3 regions of the Pantoea sp. PvP021 genome follow, and region 3 is predicted to be linked to each of the others. Evidence: predicted binding sites of a transcription regulator. Region 3 holds the regulator's gene; each other region holds the start of a gene.
The links. Region 3 encodes ArgR, which controls arginine synthesis, uptake and breakdown. Its sites were predicted from a motif close to ANTGAATAAAAATACANT; they were not measured.
Positions count from the first base shown of each region.

Region 1 (4,410 bases), on a different contig from region 3:
CCATGGAATGATGGCCGAAGTATCAAGACCACCGGAGTAAGCCAGAACGATTTTTTTGATGTTTTGCGTTTGCATTTCGTAATCCTTGAATCAGAGTCGTTAAGCGAGAATCCGGGTGCCAATCGACACGCCGTTAAACAGGTCAGGCAGCCGCTCAGCGTGACGCCAGCTGGCAATATCCACCGGGCGGCCCAGGGTACGCGCTGCATCAAGCGCAGCGTGCACTTTCACAATCATGCCGTCAGTAATAATGCCCTGGGTAATCAGCTGCTCAGCTTTGTCGGCGGTCATCTCTTCGATGCGCTGACCTTTGCCGTCGAGAATACCACTGACGTCTGACAACAGGACCAGATCAGCGCCCAGCGTCGAGGCCAGTGCGGTCGCCGCCTGGTCAGCGTTGACGTTCATCAGGTCGCCGCTGTCAGTTATACCAATTGAGCTCACCACCGGCATATAGCCGGCCGCCAGCAGGGTGTTCAGCAAGGCCGGATCGCCCGGCATTGCGTGGCCAACGTGGCCGAGTTCTTCATCAAACGGTGTGACATTCACGATGCCCGCATCGCCCAGGCAGAGGCCTACCGCGTTGATGCCCGATTTTTTTGCCCAGGCCAGCAGCGTTTTATTCGCGGTTCCCGCCAGCGCACCGGTAATAATGTCGATCTGATCGGCTGGCGTGACACGCAGGCCATTTTTCTTCTTCACCGGCAGCGCCAACTTTTTCATCAGTTCATCCACCAGGCAACCGCCGCCGTGGACAATAATCAGCGGACGCTGATGGGCGCTGCGGTAGGTCAGCAGCGCTTCAAACAGGCGGGCCAGCGCTTCTTCGCTGTCTAACAACACACCGCCCAGCTTGATAATCAATGGATTGGTCATGGTATATTTGTCCGTTAAATCAGTGACTGCGTTTCAGGGAAGCCGAACCGGATGTTCAGGCACTGTACCGCCTGCGATGCCGCGCCTTTCAGCAGATTATCTTCGGCTGCCACGACAATCAGATGCTCGCCCTGCACTTCAAAACCGATATCGCAGTAAGGCAGACCCACAACGGCTTTCAGCGCCGGTACGCCCTGCTCGTAGAACCGCACCAGTGGCTTGTTGTCATAGGCGCGATGAAAAACGGCGGCGATATCTTCACGGCTGACACCTGCTTTCAGACGGCAGGTAATCGTCGCCAGGATACCGCGCGGGAAGTTACCCAGATGCGGAGTGAAGATCACCGGCGTACCAAGGTGCGCGACGATTTCCGGGTGATGACGATGATTGAACAGGCCGTAAGGCTGCAGGCTCACTTCGCAGAAGCTGGTGCCGACATTGGCTTTACGTCCGGCACCGCTCACGCCGCTGGTGGCGTTGATTACCGGCCACTGCGCCTCGTTTAACAGTCCGGCATCCACCAGGGGCTTCAGCGCCAGCTGCGCAGCGGTCGGATAGCAACCTGGCACAGCCACCAGCTGCGCCTGCTGGATTTTCTCATGCTGATATTCGGCAAGGCCGTAAACGGCTTTGTCCAGCCAGTCGCCATGCTGATGGGTGAAGCCATAAAAGCGGGTATAAAAATCAGCGTCATTCACGCGGAACGCACCCGACAGGTCGAACACCACACAGCCAGCCTTGAGAAATTCCGGCGCCAGATCGTGGCTGACTTCGTGGGCCGTCGCCAGGAACACCACATCCACCTTGTCTGCCCACTCGGCCGCGCTGCTCAGCGGCTGCAGCGGCAAATCCACCACACCTTTCAGCTGCGGATGGAGATCGGAGAGGCGCTTGCCGGCATCAGGGCTTTGCGCCGAAACCGCCAAAGCGGTTATGTTGATATGTGGATGGCGATTCAGGAAGGTGGCAAGCTCTGTACCAGCATAACCACTGGCACCAACGATCAGCGTATTCAACATCAGGCTGTAACCCTTTTTACAGTCGCACGTTCCGGGTCGCGGCCTTGCCCCGTTACCCGCCCTGTCATCTGCAGTGATTTAAGGTTCCCTTGCAGAGGACGTTAATGTATTTTTATTCACTATTACTGCATGAATATGGATACATCCTAACCCAAGGACCGCCAACAGTGAAGACAAAATTACCGCCTTTTATTGAACTGTACCGCCAGTTAATCGCCACACCGTCGATCAGCGCAACCGATGCCGCACTGGATCAGAGTAATGAAACTTTAATCAATTTGCTGGCCGGCTGGTTCCGCGACCTCGGCTTCAGCGTTGAAGTGCAGCCGGTGCCCGGCACCCGCAATAAATTTAATATGCTGGCGCGTACCGGAAGCGGTGCGGGCGGCCTGCTGCTAGCAGGTCATACCGATACCGTTCCTTTTGACGATGGCCGCTGGACACGCGATCCCTTTACCCTGACCGAGCACGACAATAAGCTCTATGGCCTGGGCACGGCAGACATGAAAGGCTTCTTCGCCTTTATTCTCGATACGCTGCGCGATGTGGATGTCAGCACGCTGAGCAAGCCGCTCTATATCCTCGCTACGGCCGATGAAGAGACCACCATGGCTGGCGCCAAATATTTTTCTGAGTCGACGCAGCTGCGTCCCGACTGCGCCATCATCGGTGAACCAACCTCACTTAAACCGGTGCGTGCGCACAAAGGTCACCTGTCGAATGTGATCCGTATCGAGGGAAAATCGGGCCACTCCAGCGATCCCGCACGAGGCGTTAACGCCATTGAACTGATGCATGAGTCGATCACCCATCTGATGCAACTGCGCAATACGCTGCAGGAGCGTTATCACCATGACGGCTTTGCCATCCCCTATCCCACCATGAACTTCGGCCATATTCATGGCGGTGACGCCGCTAACCGTATCTGCGCCTGCTGTGAACTGCATATGGATATCCGTCCGCTGCCGGGCCTGTCGCTGAACGATCTCGATGGGCTACTGAACGAGGCGCTGGCACCGGTCAGTGCGCGCTGGCCGGGCCGTGTCACGGTTGCCGAGTTGCATCCGCCGATTCCTGGCTACGAATGTCCGGCAGATCATGAACTGGTCAGTGTGGTCGAGAAATTGCTGGGTATACCCACTGAGGTGGTGAACTACTGCACCGAAGCGCCTTTTATTCAGCAGCTCTGCCCAACGCTGGTACTGGGCCCGGGGTCGATTGAGCAGGCACATCAGCCAGACGAATTTATTGATACTGCATTTATTAAGCCGACAAGGGCGCTTATCAGTCAGGTTGTGCAGCATTTTTGCCACTGATTAACAGCAAATGGGGCATTTCACTGCATTAACAGTAAAATGCCCCTTCATTCTGCGGGATTTAGCAATAAGAATAACTTATCCCGCTTTGTTCCCGATAAATTCTACGAATTTCCGTTATTTAGCCACACCTTCAGCGCACTTTAACGCATTTGACGAACGCAACATTACGTGGCTAGATAAAAGACGATGTTATGCCCACCGGGTGATTATCCAGAGCGTTTCAGAATGTGGACAGGCGGCAACGGAGCCGGTTCCCTGTAGATTAGGGGGAACATGGCGTTGCTGATTTTTCTGCTGCCTGAAAGGTCGGGTGTAGAAGTTTTTCAAGACGATAAGGGTGTCAGGGTCCAATGAACGAACAATATTCCGCAATGCGAAGTAATGTCAGTATGCTCGGCAAACTGCTCGGGGATACGATTAAGGATGCACTGGGAGAGAACATCCTCGACCAGGTGGAAACCATCCGTAAGCTCTCCAAGTCATCCCGTGCAGGAAATGACACTCATCGTAAAGAACTGCTCAATACGCTGCAGAACCTCTCCAACGAGGAGCTTCTGCCGGTTGCACGCGCTTTTAGCCAGTTTCTGAACCTCACCAACGTGGCTGAGCAGTATCAGACCATCTCGCAAAGTGGCGAGGGTGAGAACCATCCCGAACTGCTGAAAAAGACCTTTGATACCCTGAAGCAGCAGAAAGATATCAGCGAAAGCGACATCCTTGCGGCCATTGAGTCGCTGTCGCTGGAACTGGTGCTGACGGCTCACCCGACTGAAATCACCCGCCGTACGCTGATTCACAAGCTGGTCGAAGTTAACAGCTGCCTGAAACAGCTCGATCACAGCGACGTCTCCGACTACGAACGCAACCAGATTATGCGCCGTCTGCGTCAGCTGGTGGCACAGGCGTGGCACACCGATGAGATCCGCAAATATCGTCCGACCCCTATCGACGAAGCCAAATGGGGCTTTGCCGTGGTGGAAAACAGCCTGTGGGAAGGCGTACCCGCTTTCCTGCGTGAGCTGAACGAGCAGGTAGAAGAGGCGTTCGGCATTAAGCTGCCGGTCGATTTCGTGCCGGTTCAGTTCACCTCATGGATGGGTGGCGACCGCGACGGTAACCCTAACGTTACGGCGGCGATTACCCGCCACGTTATGCAGCTGAGTCGCTGGAAAGCCACTGACCTGTTCCTGCGCGAT
Region 1 covers NZ_JBSRXX010000013.1:11,597-16,006, forward strand. Annotated here, with positions in the region: gene ACVKSX_RS22350 (argininosuccinate synthase) at 1-75, opposite strand, end outside; gene argB (acetylglutamate kinase) at 100-876, opposite strand; gene argC (N-acetyl-gamma-glutamyl-phosphate reductase) at 891-1,895, opposite strand; gene argE (acetylornithine deacetylase) at 2,063-3,211, shown strand; gene ppc (phosphoenolpyruvate carboxylase) at 3,565-4,410, shown strand, end outside.
Region 1: a site for ArgR is predicted at 1,999-2,016, ahead of argC (N-acetyl-gamma-glutamyl-phosphate reductase). Genes of this name have one in related genera too.

Region 2 (4,410 bases), on a different contig from region 3:
TTGAGATACTTCCAGTGATTACGCAGTCTGAGATCGAGTTGCGAATCACGCAGGAAAGCAGTGTCAGAGAACGATAATGCGTCGGAAAAGTCAGCCCATGCGCCAGGTGGCTGCAAAAACAGTAAAATAAATAACGGAATACCGCGCTTTCCCCTCATGTTAATGACTCCTTCCATTAAATGCTTATTAGCAAAACTGGACGCCAAAAAAAAGTCGCTGATTCTTTTCCCCGGCTATACCCGGTGCAAAAAAAAACCTGATTCACAACCCTCTCTGGCAAAGAGGCGTTATGAATCAGGTTTTGCTTGAAAAATAACAATCCTAATCCGGCAAGAGCACTATAGTTATTCCGCAAAGAAAAAACAGAAGAGATAAAATATTTTGTGAGGGGTCACTCAAATTATATTTTTCGGAGGTAACGCGTTCACATTAGATTAACAGTTAATATTTATATTTTTATTATTAATAAAATCAACCCGGTTCAATATAAAAAATAAACGGCCATCGTAAGAGCGCCGTTTACTCTTTTCAGAACGCCGGTACGCCGCTGTGAAAGCGTAATTCGTTGTCGGGTTCGCTAATTAACCGCCCTTCTGTTGCCCCAATCACCTGCACCCGCGGCGTGATGTCTCTGGTGGCAATCTGCGCCGCCAGGGTTAAATAGTCCTGATAATGCCGCGCCTCTGAGCGCAGCAGCGACAGATAGAACTTCGCCAGTTCGTCATCAAGATAAGGTGCCAGACTGGCGAAACGTTCGCAGGAGCGCGCCTCGATGTAAGCGCCGCATATCAGCTTATCCACCAGCGTTTCCGGTTCATGGGTGGTGACTTCGCGCAGCAGCGATTTGGCATAGCGGCTGGAAGTGATCTTCTGATAGACCAGCCCGCGCGACTGCATAATTTCCCACACCTGATAGAAGTGATGCAGCTCCTCTTTAATCAGCAGCACCATCTTCTCCACCAGCTCATCCGCCCACGGCAGCGCATTGCGCACGATGATACGTTTTGTCAGGTTCTTATGGGCGTTGATAAAGTCGCTGTCGCCATCTTCGCGGAAGATAAAATCTTCATAGGGTTTCAGCCACGCCAGAATGGCGTCGCCGCTGGGTTTGTCGGCAACATATTTGCGGATCAACCACACCGCGGTCTGCGCGGCTTTCAGTTCGCACACCAGATGGTCGGTTAACAGCAGGGTCAGATTTTCCGGCTTGCGCGCCTCATCAATCCAGGCCTGTGGCGTGCGGCAGTGCAGAAACTGATAGATCGGTTCAAGTAAGGGTGCGTAGTTCATGATGTTAAAACAGGTGGCAGGGGTGACAGGCGGAGAACTCTCCGCCCCGGCTACTTAGTGGCGAATACCATCATCATCTTCATCTTCGATGGCGTCGTCATCTTCATCTTCGGCATCGGGATCTTCGAAATAGGTGCCCCAGCCGTCGTAATCGACGTTGTACTTACCAATCAGGTTCACCAGTTGCTCAACCTGCACATCGATCAGTTCAGGCTTCAGGGCGGATTCGCTGATGATATCGACGCACATCACGGTGGTGCCATCTTCCAGCTCCAGCTCTTCCGGCTCGGTCACTTCATAACCCAGCTTGAACGCATCAACGGCCGCTTTTTCCAGCGAATCAAAATTATTGCATGAGAGATGGTGCTCGATGGTATAGAGCGCATCAGGATCGCTGCCATCCTCCAGCAGCTCTTCGATAATCTGCCGCGTCTCTTCCTGCTGCTCTTCCAGTAATGCTTCATATGCCATGACGATATCCTCTCTGAGTTCGGCAATAATCAATTATTTTCCCATACTGCCCGTCGCGCCACTACACAAAACGAAAAGTTTATTAGCCCCGCACTTGAAAATGCATATTCATACGGTTAGATTGAATTTTAATTCACTTTAATGATTACCGGAGTGTTGTATGAGTCAGCTGTATCAGCGCCATTTCCTCAGGCTTCTGGATTTTACGCCCGCCGAAATTGATCACCTGCTTACCCTTTCCGCTGAATTGAAACGGGCGAAAAAAAGCGCCCAGGAAGTACAGCATCTGAAAGGTAAAAACATCGCGCTCATCTTCGAAAAAGACTCGACCCGTACCCGATGCTCTTTCGAAGTTGCCGCTTACGATCAGGGTGCGAACGTCACCTATCTTGGCCCGAGTGGCAGCCAGATCGGCCATAAAGAGTCGATGCGCGACACCGCGCGGGTGCTGGGCCGGATGTACGATGGCATTCAGTATCGCGGTTACGGACAGGAACTGGTGGAAACACTGGCGGAACATGCCGGTGTGCCGGTGTGGAACGGCCTGACCACCGAGTTTCATCCGACCCAGTTGCTGGCCGACCTGCTGACCATGCAGGAGCATCTGCCGGGCAAAAAACTCAGCGAGATGACGCTGGTTTATGTGGGTGATGCGCGCAACAACATGGGCAACACCATGCTGGAAGCCGCCGCACAGGTGGGGCTGGATCTGCGTCTGGTGGCACCAAAGAGCTGCTGGCCAGAGGAGCAACTGGTGGCGCAGTGCCGTGAAGCCGCGCAGCAGACCGGCGGGAAAATTACCCTCACCGAACATATTGCCGACGGCGTGAAAGGCGCTGACTTTATCTACACCGATGTCTGGGTGTCGATGGGCGAAGCCAAAGCGGTGTGGGCCGAGCGTATCGCGCTGCTGCGTGACTATCAGGTGAACCGGGCGATGCTCGATCTGACCGGCAACCCGCAGGTTAAATTTCTGCACTGTCTGCCCGCCTTCCACGACGATCAGACCACGCTGGGCCAGCAGATGGCGGAACAGTACGATCTGCCCAACGGCATGGAAGTGAGCAACGAGGTGTTTGAGTCGCCACACAGCATTGTGTTCGACCAGGCCGAGAACCGGATGCACACGATTAAAGCGGTAATGGTGGCCACGCTGGGCCAGCGCTGACCGACCAGCATCGCGCGGCTGAGGACGCTGAGTCGCGCCCGCTCATACCGGCCTATTCATCCGCCGGATCTGGCCTGGACGCCGATCGGCCAGGCAGGCGCAAACGTTTTCCTCTTGCTGACCCACCGCGAACGGGTATAATGCGGCCCAATTTGCCGGAGGAAATATGCTACAGCACAGCGGACAACTTGACGCTCAATCACGCCTGACCGCAGGCGGTGCTACTGTTTCTTTCGGTCATCGACCCGATCTTAAAAAAGCCCCTTAAGCAGGGGCTTTTTTTTGTCCGCAATCCGGCCGCGCAGAGGAGAAAGCTATGGCTAACCCGCTATATCGCAAACACATTATTTCAATTAACGACCTCAGTCGTGAAGAGCTGGAACTGGCGTTGCACACCGCCGCAAAGCTGAAAGCCCACCCGCAGCCGGAACTGCTGAAGCACAAGGTTATCGCCAGCTGCTTCTTTGAGGCGTCTACCCGTACCCGCCTGTCGTTTGAAACCGCCATTCATCGCCTCGGCGCGTCAGCGGTGGGCTTTGCTGACGGCAGTAATACGTCGCTGGGCAAAAAAGGCGAAACCCTGGCCGACACCATTTCAGTGATCAGCACCTACGTCGATGCGATCGTGATGCGTCACCCGCAGGAAGGCGCGGCGCGGCTGGCGACCGAGTTCTCCGGCGGCATCCCGATTCTCAACGCCGGTGACGGCGCGAACCAGCATCCGACCCAGACGCTGCTTGATCTCTTCACCATTCAGGAGACGCAGAGCCGTCTTAATCAGCTGAATGTGGCGATGGTCGGCGACCTGAAGTATGGCCGCACCGTCCACTCCCTGACCCAGGCGCTGGCGAAGTTTGACGGCAACCGCTTCTTCTTTATCGCGCCCGATGCGCTGGCGATGCCAGCCTATATCACCGACATGCTGGATGAGAAGAATATCAGCTGGTCACGTCACGACAGCTTTGAAGAGGTGATGCCGCAGCTCGATATCCTCTACATGACGCGGGTGCAGAAAGAGCGGCTCGATCCGTCAGAATATGCCAATGTCAAAGCGCAGTTTATTCTGCGCGCCGCCGATCTCGCTACGGCGCGCGACAATATGAAGGTACTGCACCCGCTGCCGCGCATCGACGAAATCACCACCGATGTCGATAAAACCCCGTATGCCTGGTATTTCCAGCAGGCGGGTAACGGCATCTATGCGCGCCAGGCTCTGCTGGCACTGGTTTTAAACAGCGAACTCGCCCTGTAAGGAGATACCCCCATGACGCAGGACAACAAACTGCAGGTCGAAGCGATCAAACGCGGCACGGTCATCGACCATATTCCGGCGCAGATCGGCTTTAAATTGCTCTCTCTGTTCCGGCTGACCGAAACCGATCAGCGCATTACCATCGGCCTGAATCTGCCCTCGGGCGAGATGGGCCGCAAAGATCTGATCAAGATTGAGAACACCTTTCTCACCGACGATCAGGTCAATC
Region 2 covers NZ_JBSRXX010000009.1:167,186-171,595, forward strand. Annotated here, with positions in the region: gene ACVKSX_RS19895 (hypothetical protein) at 1-158, opposite strand, end outside; gene miaE (tRNA isopentenyl-2-thiomethyl-A-37 hydroxylase MiaE) at 529-1,290, opposite strand; gene rraB (ribonuclease E inhibitor RraB) at 1,345-1,761, opposite strand; gene argF (ornithine carbamoyltransferase) at 1,922-2,929, shown strand; gene pyrB (aspartate carbamoyltransferase) at 3,246-4,181, shown strand; gene pyrI (aspartate carbamoyltransferase regulatory subunit) at 4,194-4,410, shown strand, end outside.
Region 2: a site for ArgR is predicted at 1,882-1,899, ahead of argF (ornithine carbamoyltransferase). Genes of this name have one in related genera too.

Region 3 (4,410 bases):
GATTCCGCTCTATCTCGATAAAGAGGGAAATGGCGAGAACATGGTGAACCGGATGCTGTGGAACCTGATGATCGCTATGCCGCTGATGGCGGCTCTCGCCTCCGCTGTGGGTTATCTGGCTACCGCGCAGGCGCTGCTGGCGCGACTGGAAACCTCTGTCGCCATCTGGTTCCTGCTGCTGGTTATCTATCACATTATCCGGCGCTGGATGCTGATTCAGCGTCGCCGTCTTGGCTTTGATCGCGCCCGTCAGCGTCGTGCCGATATGCTGGCTAACCGTGCGCGCAGTGAAGAAGAGAAGGAGCAAGGCTCTCTGAACACTGATGCGATTGAAATTGAAGAGCCGGTAATTGACCTGGATGCGATCAGTGCGCAGTCGCTGCGGCTGGTACGCTCTATCCTGATGCTTATCGCCCTGGTCTCTGTGATTGTGCTGTGGTCAGAAATCCATTCGGCCTTTGGCTTCCTGGAGAATATTCAGCTGTGGGACGTCAGTACCTCAGTACAGGGCGTAGAGTCGATTCAGCCTATCACCCTGGGGTCAGTGCTGATCGCCATTCTGGTGTTTATTATCACCACCCAGCTGGTGCGCAATATGCCCGCGCTGCTTGAGCTGGCGCTGTTGCAGCATCTTAATCTGACGCCAGGTACGGGTTACGCCATCACCACACTGACCAAATATCTGCTGCTGTTGATTGGCGGGCTGATTGGTTTCTCAATGATTGGTATTGAGTGGTCGAAGCTGCAGTGGCTGGTTGCCGCGCTGGGTGTGGGACTGGGGTTTGGTTTGCAGGAGATTTTTGCCAACTTTATCTCAGGTCTGATTATCCTGTTCGAAAAGCCGATTCGTATCGGCGATACCGTGACGATCCGCGATCTGACCGGCAGTATCACGCGAATTAATACCCGCGCGACCACCATTACCGACTGGGACCGCAAAGAGATCATCGTGCCGAACAAGGCCTTTATCACCGAGCAGTTTATTAACTGGTCGCTGTCCGATTCCGTGACGCGCGTGGTGCTCACCATTCCGGCTCCGGCGAAAGTCAGCAGTGAACAGGTGACCACCATTCTGATCCAGGCGGCTGAACGCTGCAGCTATGTCCTGGACACGCCGCAACCGGAAGCCTTCCTGGTCGATCTGCAGCAGGGCATTCAGTTATTTGAACTTCGTGTGCATGCTGCTGAGATGGGACACCGTATGCCGCTGCGTCACGAACTGCATCAGTTGATTCTGAGCGGATTTGATCAGCACGGTATTGAGATGCCGTTCCCGCCGTTCCAGATGCGTATGGAAACCCTGGGTAAGAAGCTGCCTGCCAGCAACGGCACACCCGCTGCCCGCGCCTATAAGTCTGGCGGACTGTAATGCAAAACGCCCGGCTGAGCCGGGCGTTATTACAAGTCTGAGCCGTCAGTTACTGCTTAACGAACTCTTCGCCCTGGGCGATATCTTTCTTCAGCGTATCCAGCATGCCTGACAGCGCCTGCTGTTCGTAAGCGCTGAGGGTACCAATCGGCCTGCGTTCAGCCACACCGTTTTTACCTAGCAGCAGCGGCTGGGAGAAGAAGCGCGCATGCTCACCCTCGCCTTCTACGTAAGCACACTCCACCACATTAGCTTCACCCTTCAGCGCGCGTACCAGTGACAAACCGAAACGTGCGGCTGCCTGGCCCATCGACAGCGTGGCCGAGCCGCCACCCGCTTTGGCTTCCACCACTTCGGTGCCGGCGTTCTGGATGCGTTTGGTCAGATCAGCCACTTCCTGATCGCTGAAGCTGACGCCTTTAACCTGCGACAGCAGCGGCAGAATGGTTACGCCAGAGTGGCCACCAATGACCGGGACTTCCACCTGATCAGGCTGCTTGCCTTTCAATTCAGCCACAAAAGTATTGGCGCGAATGATATCCAGCGTGGTCACGCCGAACAGCCGATTTTTGTCGTAAACACCGTGCTTTTTCAGCACTTCTGCCGCAATGGCCACGGTGGTATTGACCGGATTGGTGATGACACCAATCAACGCTTTAGGTGCCGTTGTGGCAACCTGTTCGATCAGATTACGGACGATACCTGCGTTAACGTTAAACAGGTCGGCGCGATCCATACCGGGCTTACGTGCGACACCAGCGGAAATCAGTACCACATCGGCACCCTGTAAGGCAGGCGTGGCGTCTTCTCCACTGAATCCCTGAATAGCCACTGCGGTAGGAATATGGCTGAGATCAACGGCAACACCCGGCGTAACCGGCGCGATGTCATACAGCGAGAGTTCTGAACCTGCGGGAAGCTGGGTTTTGAGCAGAAGTGCGAGCGCCTGGCCTATGCCGCCAGCGGCACCGAGAACGGCAACTTTCATTCTTAACTCCTTATTAAGGTGGGGCAGAGATGGGCCGAAATTCTATCTGTGTCAGACCTTAATCAACTGCTCAGGCGATGATAAATATCCGTTGTTAATTCTACGTGTTTTCACACTTAATCTCCGGATTCAAAAGTTACTTATCATTGCACCTGAATGACCGACAACTTTGCCGTCGTCAGACAGAGAACGGCTACGTGCGTTTTCTGTTACTACACCACCAATAATATAACAACTTTGCAACCTTCGCCTTCCGGGGCTGTGACGCGTGTTTTGGTCTGAGCGGATTTATTTGCTATTATCGCCGCCCGCTAGCCGCCCGGACGCTGCTCATCAATCGAACGATTGCATAAAAATGCATATAAATGCATAATCACCACTCTGCCGCGGGCGGATGCGCGGTTATTCTCTCTATTTATTGGTAACCTATGCGAAACCCATCGAAACAAGACGATCTGGTTAAGGCTTTCAAAGCCTTATTAAAAGAAGAAAAATTCAGTTCCCAGGGCGAAATTGTTCAGGCGCTTCAGGACGAGGGCTTTGAAAATATCAATCAGTCCAAAGTCTCGCGGATGCTGACCAAGTTTGGCGCAGTGCGCACCCGGAATGCCAGGATGGAGATGGTCTATTGCCTGCCCGCTGAGCTGGGTGTGCCGACCACCACCAGCCCGTTAAAAAACCTGGTATTGGATATCGACTACAACGATGCCCTGGTAGTGATTCATACCAGTCCCGGCGCAGCGCAGCTGATTGCACGTATGCTGGATTCACTGGGTAAGTCGCACGGGATTCTGGGTACCATCGCTGGCGATGACACAATCTTTATTACCCGCGCGCGCGACTTCACCGTTAAGCAGCTGCACGGCGCCATCCTCACCCTGTTTGAACAGGAACTCTGATCGCGGACTGACGACCGGCCATCATGCGCCAGATCGTCAGTTCGTTCTCTCTGCTCACCCCTTTCCACAACAATTACCCGCTCTGGATAAGTAATAAGCCTGCTTTAACACGCCCGGCTGTTGGTCAGATCGATAACTCTGCTTCACTTTCTGCGCTATTTTACACTGCTTTACATCACTGAACCGGCACCATTGCCCGGATCCAGATCAAACTCCAGCCCGATGCACGCCCGACTTTCGCACTAAAAGTTAAAGTGATCTATCTCACTGTTTTTGCAATTAAAAGTGGCTTAAAGGTTACTTTTTATCCTTTTTTTATAACGTTAAGTTATTAAAAGTAGCCATAAGGATAAAGAATCACAAAAAAACATTATTAGCGGGGTATTAATTTCTGACGTTATTAGTTCTATACTTCTTTTCGTGATGCAAATCACACTAAATAAAAAGATAAAAATAGACGACGAGGAAAAATCTATGAACGTAAAAACTACCATTGCTACCCTGAGCATTCTCTCCGCACTCTCATTTGGTGCTGTGGCAGCAGAATCTATTGATGCGTCACAGGCGCAGAATCTGCAGGCTGTCGGCACCATCAGTGTCAGCGGCGTGGCGGGTTCACCGATGGATATCAAACAGAAACTCAGCGACAAAGCCGATCAGCAGGGCGCAAAAGCCTATCGCGTGATTGAGGCATACAACAACGGCAACTATCACGCTACCGCCGCACTGTATAACTAAGGCGTAACCGATAATGCCATCTGCTCTCTGTCTGACGCGCCCTTTTGCGCTCCGGAGAGCTGAAGCAGAAATTTCAGGAGAGTTGACCATGAAAATGAAATTAGCTATCGCTGCACTGAGTCTGGCATCCCTGTTCTCAGTAGGTGCCAACGCCGCCAGCCTGGTGTCCAATGAACAGGCACAGGGTCTGCAGCCAATGAATCAGACCATCAGCATTGGTGGACGAAATGGCGACCAGACGCATATCCGTCAGGTGCTGTCAGAGAAAGCGGATGCCCAGGGCGCAAGCCACTATCGCATCATCGAAAACAACCAGGATAACACCTGGCATGTCACCGCTGAGCTTTATAAATAATTAACCGTGATGACGCCTGAAGGGCGTCAGAAGATATCGACGACCCGCCTTTACGAGTAAC
Region 3 covers NZ_JBSRXX010000003.1:32,977-37,386, reverse strand. Annotated here, with positions in the region: gene mscM (miniconductance mechanosensitive channel MscM) at 1-1,369, shown strand, start outside; gene mdh (malate dehydrogenase) at 1,419-2,357, opposite strand; gene argR (transcriptional regulator ArgR) at 2,786-3,256, shown strand; gene yhcN (peroxide/acid stress response protein YhcN) at 3,731-3,994, shown strand; gene ACVKSX_RS11745 (YdgH/BhsA/McbA-like domain containing protein) at 4,083-4,349, shown strand.